DNA from 3 places in the Microbacterium sp. NPDC055903 genome. Region 2 is predicted to be linked to each of the others. Evidence: predicted binding sites of a transcription regulator. Region 2 holds the regulator's gene; each other region holds the start of a gene.
The links. The regulator HrcA, encoded in region 2, represses chaperone genes, less so after heat shock. The targets are predictions, from matches to a motif close to TTNGCACTCGNNNNNNNCGAGTGCNAA.
Positions count from the first base shown of each region.

Region 1: groES (co-chaperone GroES) is a predicted target of HrcA. The motif match lies at 1,797-1,823, and genes of this name have one in related genera.
Region 3: groL (chaperonin GroEL) is a predicted target of HrcA. The motif match lies at 1,671-1,697, and genes of this name have one in related genera.

Region 1 is NZ_JBSHCA010000001.1:405,414-408,687, reverse strand. Features, by position in the region: gene ACWGJP_RS01825 (hypothetical protein) at 1-544, shown strand, start outside; gene ACWGJP_RS01820 (THUMP-like domain-containing protein) at 551-1,753, opposite strand; gene groES (co-chaperone GroES) at 1,909-2,205, shown strand; gene ACWGJP_RS01810 (RCC1 domain-containing protein) at 2,376-3,274, shown strand, end outside.
Region 2 is NZ_JBSHCA010000002.1:282,096-285,369, reverse strand. Features, by position in the region: gene dnaJ (molecular chaperone DnaJ) at 1-838, opposite strand, end outside; gene hrcA (heat-inducible transcriptional repressor HrcA) at 842-1,870, opposite strand; gene ACWGJP_RS10720 (carboxylesterase/lipase family protein) at 1,981-3,274, shown strand, end outside.
Region 3 is NZ_JBSHCA010000003.1:356,935-360,208, forward strand. Features, by position in the region: gene groL (chaperonin GroEL) at 15-1,634, opposite strand; gene ACWGJP_RS15555 (LytR C-terminal domain-containing protein) at 1,764-2,339, opposite strand; gene ACWGJP_RS15560 (DUF3263 domain-containing protein) at 2,413-2,670, opposite strand; gene msrB (peptide-methionine (R)-S-oxide reductase MsrB) at 2,789-3,199, shown strand; gene ACWGJP_RS15570 (nitroreductase family protein) at 3,196-3,274, shown strand, end outside.

The DNA.
Region 1 (3,274 bases), on a different contig from region 2:
CGGCGCCGCGCCGGAGTCGACGAGCCTGGACTGCGCGCTGCGTGAGAACGCGCTGGCGGGTGAGGCGATGGAGACGGTTCTCGCTCATGCGCCGGAGCAGGGCGAGACTGTGGTCGTGTCGCTCTCCGGCGTGGTCGCCTCCGATGACAGTGTCGTGGTGACGATGCAGGAGCATCCGATTCCGACGGCCTCGTCCACGGGGGCAGCGGATGACGTCGAGGCCACTCAGGCCATGGAGCTGGTGCGCAGCGGGTTCCTGCCGGAAACCATCCACGTCGCCGCGCGGATCGATGAAGCCCCGATCTGGGTGGCGCAGCGGGCCGACGGAAGCGTCTGCATGGTCATCGACGCCGAGAGGCCCGCCGGGGAGGACGTCCCTCGAGACCCCGTGTGCGCGGCGTCCGAGACATCGGGAGCCGTCGTCTCGATGCTCGATTTCGACGCCGTGACCGAGACGACGATCTCCCTCTCGATCCTTCCCGGGGGGATTCCGTCCGTGCGGGTCACGAACGGAGAGGCCCAGCGGCCGCAGAGCGAAGACTGACCCGCGTCACACCCGGTCGGCGAGGATCGCCAGGCGCTGGTCGCCGACCCTGGTCAGGATGAGCGTCGCGGATGCTGAGCCGCTGAGCTTGAGCTTCTTGCGGAAGGCCGCAGGGTCGATGTCGACGCCGCGCTTCTTGATCTCGATCGTTCCGATCCCACCCGCTCGCAGGGCGGCGCTGATCGCCTTGGCGTTCACGGGAAGGGTCTCCCGGATGCGGAAAGACTGCACGAAGGGGCTCGTGACCGCGTCGTCGCCGGTGAGATAGGCGATGTGCTCGTCCAGCATCCCCGCACCGAGACGGCGTGCGACATCTCCGATGAGTCTGGCGCGGATCACCGCGCCGTCCGGTTCGTGCAGGAACGCTCCGAGCGGGCGCACGTCGGCGTCCTCGGCATCCGCCGCGGCGGTCAGCTCGTGCGAGCGCTCGCCGCGGATCACGAGCGCGGCCCTGCGGATGCCCGGCCGTGCCAGCGCACCGGACCACAGCACGAGCTCGACGACGCTGCCGTCCGCGCTCACCCACTGCGCCTCGGCGTCGGCGGGCAGGGCGTCGCGGTCATGGCCGGGGCCGAGTTTGATGCCGGTGGGGACTCTGCTCGCGAGTTCGAACGCCCAGTCCAGCGGTGGCGAGTAGTCGGATGCCTGCACCCGCCGTGTCTCGCCATGGCCTGCGGTCCGGCGGGCCGGGTCCATCCAGATCGCCGTCCGGTCCGTGCGGATGGCGGCATCGTCCACCGCATCCTCGGCCGTGCTGTGCAGCACCCTGGCATCGTCCCCGAACGCGGCGAGGTTGTAGGCGGCGATCGCCGCGGTCACCTCGTCGGCATCCACGGCGGTGACCCGCAAGCCGGCTCCCGCGAAGGCGAGCGCGTCGCCCCCGATCCCGCAGCCGAGGTCGGCGACGTGCTCGATCCCCGCCGCACGCATCCTTCCTGCGTGCCTGGCCGCGACACCGAGCCGCGTCGCCTGTTCGAGCCCCGCCTGCGTGAAGAGCATCCTCTCGGCGAAACCGCCGAACTTCGCCACGGCCTTGCTGCGCAGGCGCGCCTGGCCGACGACCGCTGACACGAGTTCGGGGGAGTGGCCGGCTGACCTGAGCACGGAGACGGCCCGCGTGACGTCGGTCGTGGACTCGATCTGCCCCGCCTCGTCCAGCAGGCGCAGGCCCTCCGGGGTCAGGAGCGCCGCGAGCTCGGTCATCTGCACCGCTTCAGCCTATGGGGCGAGCGTGTCCGTCTGTGGCGAACGACTGGCACTCGCATTGCATGAGTGCCAGCGGAGCGCCTAGACTGGCGTTAGCACTCTCGGGTTGAGAGTGCGAAAAGTCTTTCGTGTCAGCGTCAAGAAAGAAGAGGTAGACCGTGTCGGTTTCCATCAAGCCGCTCGAGGACCGCATCGTCATCAAGCAGGTCGAGGCCGAGCAGACCACCGCGAGTGGCCTGGTCATCCCTGACACCGCCAAGGAGAAGCCCCAGGAGGGCGAGGTCGTGGCGGTCGGCCCCGGCCGCATCGACGACAACGGCAACCGCGTCCCGCTCGACGTCGCCGTCGGCGACCGCGTCCTGTACAGCAAGTACGGCGGCACCGAGGTCAAGTTCGGCGCAGACGAGTTCCTCGTCCTCTCGGCTCGCGACGTCCTCGCGGTCGTCGTCCGCTGAGGCCAGCGCTCAGACAACAGGCAAGGGCCCGGATGCTTCGGCATCCGGGCCCTTGCCTGTTTTGTCCCCCGAACGGGGGACAAAATGCATACGACTATCGTCTATGGCCTTCGCCGTCGCTACTGTTCCCCTGTGCGCCTACCCCACGGGCGCCTATCCAGGGGATCACAATGACTGTTTCTGCTGTATCTCGGCGCGCCCTCACGGCGACGCTTATCACCGCCGCACTCGTCCTCACCCCGGTCGCCGCCGCCGCAGCGCCGACGCCCGACAGCGGTCCCGTGGCCGGCGGGACGCAGGTCACGATCGAGCTGCCCGCGGCGCCGACGGGGTTCGCGCAGCTCGCGGCCAGCTCCTACCAGACGTATGCCATCGGGAACGACGGCCTGTTCTATGCGTGGGGTGGCGACCTGGGCGCCACCCCACAGCTCGTCGCCACGCCGGAGGGTGTCACCTACCTGGAGTTGCGCGCTACGACCTCCGGGCAGAGCAACCCCGTCTTCGCGCGCGGCAGTGACGAGCGGTGGTATGCCTGGGGCAACAATGTGAACGGTTCGCTCGGCACCGGTACCACGGTGAACGCCACCATCGACGCGCCGGCGGTGGTGCAGACGCCGCCCGGTGTCAGCTTCGTCGACATCGCCTCATCCGGAGAGACAGCCTATGCCGTGGACGAGAACGGAAACCTGTACTCGTGGGGCACGGGATTCAACGGATCCCTGGGCAATGGAACATCCGCGTCGACGATGCAGCCATTGCCGACGCTCGTCGTCGAAGACGTGGCGTCGCCCTTCGTCGATGTCATCGGTGGCCAGGACATGGGTCTCGCGCTCACAGCCGACGGCGAGGTCTATTCGTGGGGCTGGGCAGGATCGGAGGGATCTGATTGGATCGGCGCGCTCGGCAACGGGGATGTCGACGGCAGCGTCGTCCCAGTGAGGGTCGCTCTCCCCGATGACGTCGTGATCACTCAGGTCTCCAGCTCGACCGATGAGTCCTCGTTCAGCCTCGCCCTCGCCGATGATGGCCGATTGTTCGCCTGGGGAAGCAACTACAACGCGCAGCTCGG
Region 2 (3,274 bases):
CCTCGATCGTCGTCTCGGCGCCCAGGATCGCATCCGTCATCGCGACCTCGAGCGTGGCCAGCAGATCGTCGCCCTCACGGCTGTACGTCGGATGCGTCGCGACGGTCACCTCGACGTAGAGGTCGCCGTTCGGACCGCCCGCCTTGCCCACCTCGCCGGAGCCGGGCAGCTGCAGCCGCAGACCCGTCTCGACGCCGGCGGGGATGTCCAGCGACACCGTCCGACGCGAGCGCACCCGGCCCTGGCCGGCGCAGGTCGCGCACGGGTACGGAATGGTCGTGCCGTATCCCTCGCACGTGCCGCAGGGCTGAGAGGTGACGACGTTGCCGAGCAGGCTCCGCACCTGACGCTGCACGTGGCCGCTTCCGCCGCAGATGTCGCAGGTGACGGGAGACGTCCCCTCCTGACAGCACGAACCCTGACAGGTCTCGCACAGCACGGCTGTGTCGACCTCGATGTCCCTGTGCGCGCCGAAGACGACGTCGCCGAGCTCGAGCGACACGCGCACGAGGGCGTCCTGACCCCGCTCGCGCCTGGACCTCGGTCGTGCGCCGCGGCCTCCGCCCGCCGCGCCGAAGAAGGTCTCGAAGATGTCGCCGAACCCGCCGAACCCTCCGCCGAAGCCGCCGTTCTCATCGCCGCCCATGTCGTAGCGGCGTCGCGAGTCCTCGTCGCTGAGCACGTCGTAGGCGTGGGTGACGAGCTTGAAGCGCTCCGAGGCGTCCTCCCCCGGGTTCACATCGGGGTGCAGCTGTCGTGCGAGCCTGCGATAGGCCTTCTTGATCTCATCCTGCGAGGCGTCACGCGCGACGCCGAGGACCTCGTAGTGGTCCGCCACAAATCACCTCTCGTCTTCGTCGAGCAGCCGGGACAGGTAGCGGGCGACCGCCCGCGCCGCTGCCAGGTTGCTCGGATAATCCATCCGGGTCGGGCCCATCACGCCCACCCTCGCCATCCCACCGGGGGTGGCGTAGTTGCTGGCCACGATCGACGCCTCGCCCAAGCCGAACGGCGCGTTCTCCGTGCCGATGCTGGCCGCGAGCCCGTGCTCGTCGGTCACCATCTCGTTCATCAGCCGCAGCAGGGTCACCTGCTCCTCGATCGCCTCGAGGAGCGGATGGATGCTGCCACGGAAGTCCTGCTCCCTGCGCGCCAGCGTGGCGGCGCCCGCCATCACGAGACGCTCCTGACGGAACTCGTCGAGCTCCTCGCCGATCACCGTCGCGAGCATCACGAGAGCGCGGTCGCCGCCGGTGGGTTCCACGGGCAGCGCGAGCGCGGACACGCGCTCTCGGGCCTCGCCGACGCCCTGGCCCGCGATGAGGGTCAGCAGACGCGCGCGCAGCACGGCGACGTCGCCTTCGTCGAGCTCGAACGGCAGCGTCGCGATGCGCTGCGAGACCCCGCCCGCATCCGTGACGAGCACGACGAGCAGACGGTTCGGAGCCAGTGCCACCAGTTCGAGGTGAGTCAGCCTGGCTCTGGCGAAGGACGGATACTGGGCGAGAGCGACCTGCCCCGTGAGGCGCGTGAGCACGCGGACCGTGCGGGCCATGAGGTCGTCGAGGTCCGCGGGATCGGAGAGGAACGTCTCGATCGCGCTGCGCTGAGCGCCGGAGAGCGGGCGCAGCTGCGCGAGGTGGTCGACGAAGACCCGGTACCCCTTGTCCGTCGGCACCCGACCGGACGAGGTGTGCGGAGCCGTGATGAGCTCCTCGTCCTCCAGCAGCGCCATGTCGTTGCGGATCGTGGCGGCGGAGACGCCGAAGGAGTGGCGGTCGACGATCGACTTGCTGCCCACCGGCTCATGGGTCTCGACATAGTCCTGCACGATGGCTCGCAGCACCTGGAGACCGCGTTCGGTGACCATGTCCGCCTCCCTCCGCCTGGCACTCACCTCGTTCGAGTGCCAATTCTACCCGGCGAAGCGACGGCGGCGCGTGCACGAGGCTCCGGACAGCGCGTCATACGATGACGTCCATGACGGAGCAGTCGCACGCGCAGGTTTCCACCGGGACCGTCCGAGGGACGAGCGAGGACGGAGTCCGGCGGTTCCTCGGCATCCCGTACGCCGCGCCGCCCTTCGGCGACGACCGGTTCCGCCCGCCTCGCCCTCCGCGGGTCTGGGACGGCGTGCGGGACGCTACCCGCTTCGGCCCGACCGCACCCCAGCTCCCTTACTCAGGACCCATCGGCGAGCTCCTCGGCGGCGTTTCGATCGCCGGCGAGGACATCCTCACCGCGAACGTCTGGTCACCGACCGACGCCTCCGCCGCTCCCGTCGTGCTCTGGCTGCACGGCGGAGCACTGGAGCGCGGCGCCGCGGCGATGGAGGGCTACGACGGCTCAGGATTCGCGCGCGCGGGAATCGTGTTCGTCTCCATCAACTATCGGCTGGGCTCCGAGGGGTTCTCCGTGCTCGACGGGGCGCCCCTCAACCTCGGCCTCAGAGACGCCGCCGCCGGCCTGGAGTGGGTGCATCGGGAGATCGGCGCCTTCGGCGGCGACCCGGCGCGGATCACCGTCATGGGCGAGTCCGCCGGCGGCTCGCTCGTCGCTGCGCTGCTCGCGCGGGAGGACTCCCGCGAGTTCATCCACCGGGCGATCATCCAGTCCGGTCCGCTGACGGCTCAGCCCGCCCGCAGAGCAGGGCGCGTCACGGCCCAGCTCGCGAAGGCGCTGGGCATCCACGCGGATCGGGACTCGTTCCTTGCCGTCCCGCCGGAGCAGCTCCTCGAAGCGAGGCGCGTACAGGCCGCGGGGAGCTCGCCGCTGGGAGGGGCCCCCGGATTCCAGCTCGCGATCGACGACGCGTCCCTCCCGCGCTCCCCGCACGAGGTCCTCGGCAGCTCCGAGGTCCCGTTGCTGATCGGCACGAACACCGACGAGTACCGCCTGTGGTTCACGCCCGAGGCGCTGGACGGCATCGGCAGGGCGAAACTGCTGCTCGCCCGCACGGCGCTGCGGATTCCAGGCACGGCGATCCGGGCGTATCGCGAGGCATGGCCGGCCGCGAGCACCGGCGAGATCTTCGGACAGGTCGCCACGGACTTCCTTCTCCGCGCACCGGCGACGCGAGTCGCCCGCCGCTCGGGTGCGCCGGTGCACGTGTACGAGTTCGCCTGGCAGAGCAGGATGCGGGATCTCAGAGCCGCGCATGCGCTCGAGCTGGGCTTCACCTTCGATCGGCTCGACAGCGGAGAGTCGCTGCGCATGGCGGGCCCGGATGCGCCCCGTGACCTCGCCGCATCGATGCACGCCGACTGGATCCGAT
Region 3 (3,274 bases), on a different contig from region 2:
TGTCTGATCGTGGATCAGAAGTCCATGCCACCCGTCGGGTCGCCGGCCGGAGCCGCGACCTTCTCGGGCTTGTCGGCGACGACGGCCTCGGTGGTGAGGAACAGGCCGGCGATCGACGCGGCGTTCTGCAGCGCGGAGCGCGTGACCTTCGCCGGGTCGATGATGCCCGCGGCGAAGAGGTCGACGTACTCGCCCGTCGCGGCGTTCAGGCCGTGACCGCCGGGGAGCTCGGAGACCTTGTTCGCGACGACGCCCGGCTCGAGACCGGCGTTCAGCGAGATCTGCTTCAGCGGAGCCTCGATCGCGACGCGGACGATGGCCGCACCGGTCGCCTCGTCACCCGACAGCTCGAGGGCGTCGAGCGCCTTCTTGCCGGACTGGATGAGCGCGACGCCACCACCGGGGACGATGCCCTCCTCGACGGCTGCCTTCGCGTTGCGGACGGCGTCCTCGATGCGGTGCTTGCGCTCCTTGAGCTCGACCTCGGTTGCCGCACCCGCCTTGATGACGGCCACGCCGCCGGCGAGCTTGGCAAGGCGCTCCTGGAGCTTCTCGCGGTCGTAGTCGCTGTCGGTGTTCTCGATCTCGCGACGGATCTGCGTCACGCGGCCTTCGATCTGCGACGCCTCGCCGGCGCCCTCGACGATCGTGGTCTCGTCCTTGGTGACGATGACCTTACGGGCACGTCCCAGCAGGTCGAGGGTGGCGTTCTCGAGCTTGAGACCGACCTCCTCGGTGATGACCTGACCGCCGGTGAGGATCGCGATGTCCTGGAGCTGAGCCTTGCGGCGGTCGCCGAAGCCGGGAGCCTTGACGGCGACCGACTTGAAGATGCCGCGGATCTTGTTCAGCACGAGAGTCGCGAGAGCCTCGCCCTCGACGTCCTCGGCGATGATGACGAGCTCCTTGCCGTCCTGGATCACCTTGTCGACGACGGGCAGAAGGTCCTTGATGTTGGAGATCTTCTGGTTGGCGATGAGGATGTAGGGCTCCTCGAACACGGCCTCCTGGCGGTCGGGGTCCGTGACGAAGTAGGGGTTGATGTAGCCCTTGTCGAAGCGCATGCCCTCGGTGAGCTCGAGCTCGGTGCCGAAGGTCTGCGACTCCTCGACGGTGACGACGCCCTCCTTGCCGACCTTGTCGATCGCCTCGGCGATCAGCTCGCCGATCTCGGGGTCTGCGGCGGAGATGGACGCGGTGGCGGCGATCTCCTCCTTCGACTCGATCTCCTTGGCGCTGGAGAGAAGCTCGGCCGTGATGGCCGCGACGGCCTTCTCGATGCCGCGCTTGAGGGAGATGGGGTCGGCGCCGGCGGCGACGTTGCGCAGGCCCTCGCGGACCAGCGCCTGCGCCAGGACGGTCGCGGTGGTGGTTCCGTCACCCGCGACGTCGTCGGTCTTCTTGGCGACCTCCTTGACGAGCTCCGCGCCGATCTTCTCGTACGGGTCGTCCAGCTCGATCTCCTTGGCGATGGAGACACCGTCGTTCGTGATGGTGGGGGCGCCCCACTTCTTCTCCAGCACGACGTTGCGACCACGCGGGCCGAGGGTCACCTTGACGGCGTCGGCGAGGATGTTGAGACCGCGCTCGAGGCCGCGGCGGGCCTCCTCATCGAAAGCGATGATCTTTGCCATGAGTTTTGTCGTCCCTCCTGGACGTAGGCGTTCGGTTTAGCACTCAGAGCAATCGAGTGCTAACGCCCATTCTGGCACTCGACCCCATCGAGTGCAAGCCGCGTCCGCCCAGGGAGAAACAGGGCGACGCTACTCCTCGGAAGACTCCTGCGCGTCGGGCGCGGGCGTCGTGCGATCGACGCCGAGCACCACTGTGAGCTGCGCGACGTCCGTGGTGTTCTGCCCCGCGTACACATCGCTCTGCTCGACGAGTGCACCGCCGATGAGATCGGCGAGCCCCAGAGCGGCCTGCTCGTCGGCGGCGTCGACGTAGTACACCGTCGTCTCGGGGAAGTCGTCCGTCGAGCCGTCGACGGCGAACACGATGCTCCCGTCCCAGCCCTCGTCGATGAGCGTCTGACGCAGGTCGTCGTCGATGCCGTCATCCGGCGTGGCGTTGAGGATCATCACCGAGTAGGTCATGTCGACGACGCCGGTCTCCTCCGGCGCGGGCGTGGCCGTCTGCTGCGTCTCGGGGAACAACGAGATGCGCCCCATCACCACGAGCGTGCCGAAGATGCCGGCGACGAGGAGGACGAGGGCCGCGACGACGGCCCAGAGCAGGACCATCCATCCGTTGCCGCCTGGGTTCTCCGCGCGGTGCGCGCCGACGCGCCCAGAGGTGCGCGGGACATCATCGAAACGATCGCGAACGGGCTTTGACACCCCTCGATGCTAGGGCATCCCCCGTCCGATGCCCGGTGCGCGCGCTCAGGAAGCCGCGCGCGGGGTTCGTGTGTCAGCCGACGAATCCCGGCATGCGCGCGGTCCGCTGCGCGGTGCGGGCATCCCGGATGCGGCGCAGCCGGCGGACCAGGAGCGGATCGTGCTCGAGCGCCTGCTCGGTCTCGACGAGACGCCAGAGCAGCTGGTAGTACCGTGCGGCGCTCATGCCCAACCGCGCTCTGATCTCCTCTTCCTTGGCGCCGGTATGCCGAGGCCAGGCGACCTCGAGCGCGAGGATCGCCCGGTCGCGGTCCGTCAGATCACCGAGCATGCCCGAAGCCTACGCCGCCTCCTGCCGCGCTCCGCGACGCCACTCCACGGACGATATGGTCCCGGGTGCGCCCGACCCTCTCGGATCGCGAGAGAATGGGAGGGATCCAGGAGGTCTCATGTCCTACAGCGTGAACAAGTCCGAAGCAGAGTGGCGAGCAGAGCTCGGCGATGAGCAGTACGCGGTGCTCCGCCAGTCGGCCACCGAGCGGGCGTGGACGGGCGAGCTGCTCGACGAGAAGCGGGCCGGTCTGTACACCTGCGGCGCCTGTGGCGCCGAGCTGTTCAAGAGCGGCACGAAGTTCGACTCCGGCTGCGGCTGGCCGAGCTTCTACGAGTCGATCCGGCCGGACGCCGTGGAACTGCTCGAGGACAACACCCTCGGGATGGAGCGCACCGAAGTCCGCTGCGCCAACTGCGGCTCGCACCTCGGCCACGTGTTCCCCGACGGGTTCGGCACGCCGACCGGCGACCGTTACTGCATGAACTCGCTCGCTTTGAACTTCACGCCAGAGGCTCCCCAGGCGTGAGCGCGCTCGACGCGGTCCTGGCGAGGCAGTCCTGGTCGAAGGTCACTGAGGACGCCCCGACCAGGGCCGAACTGC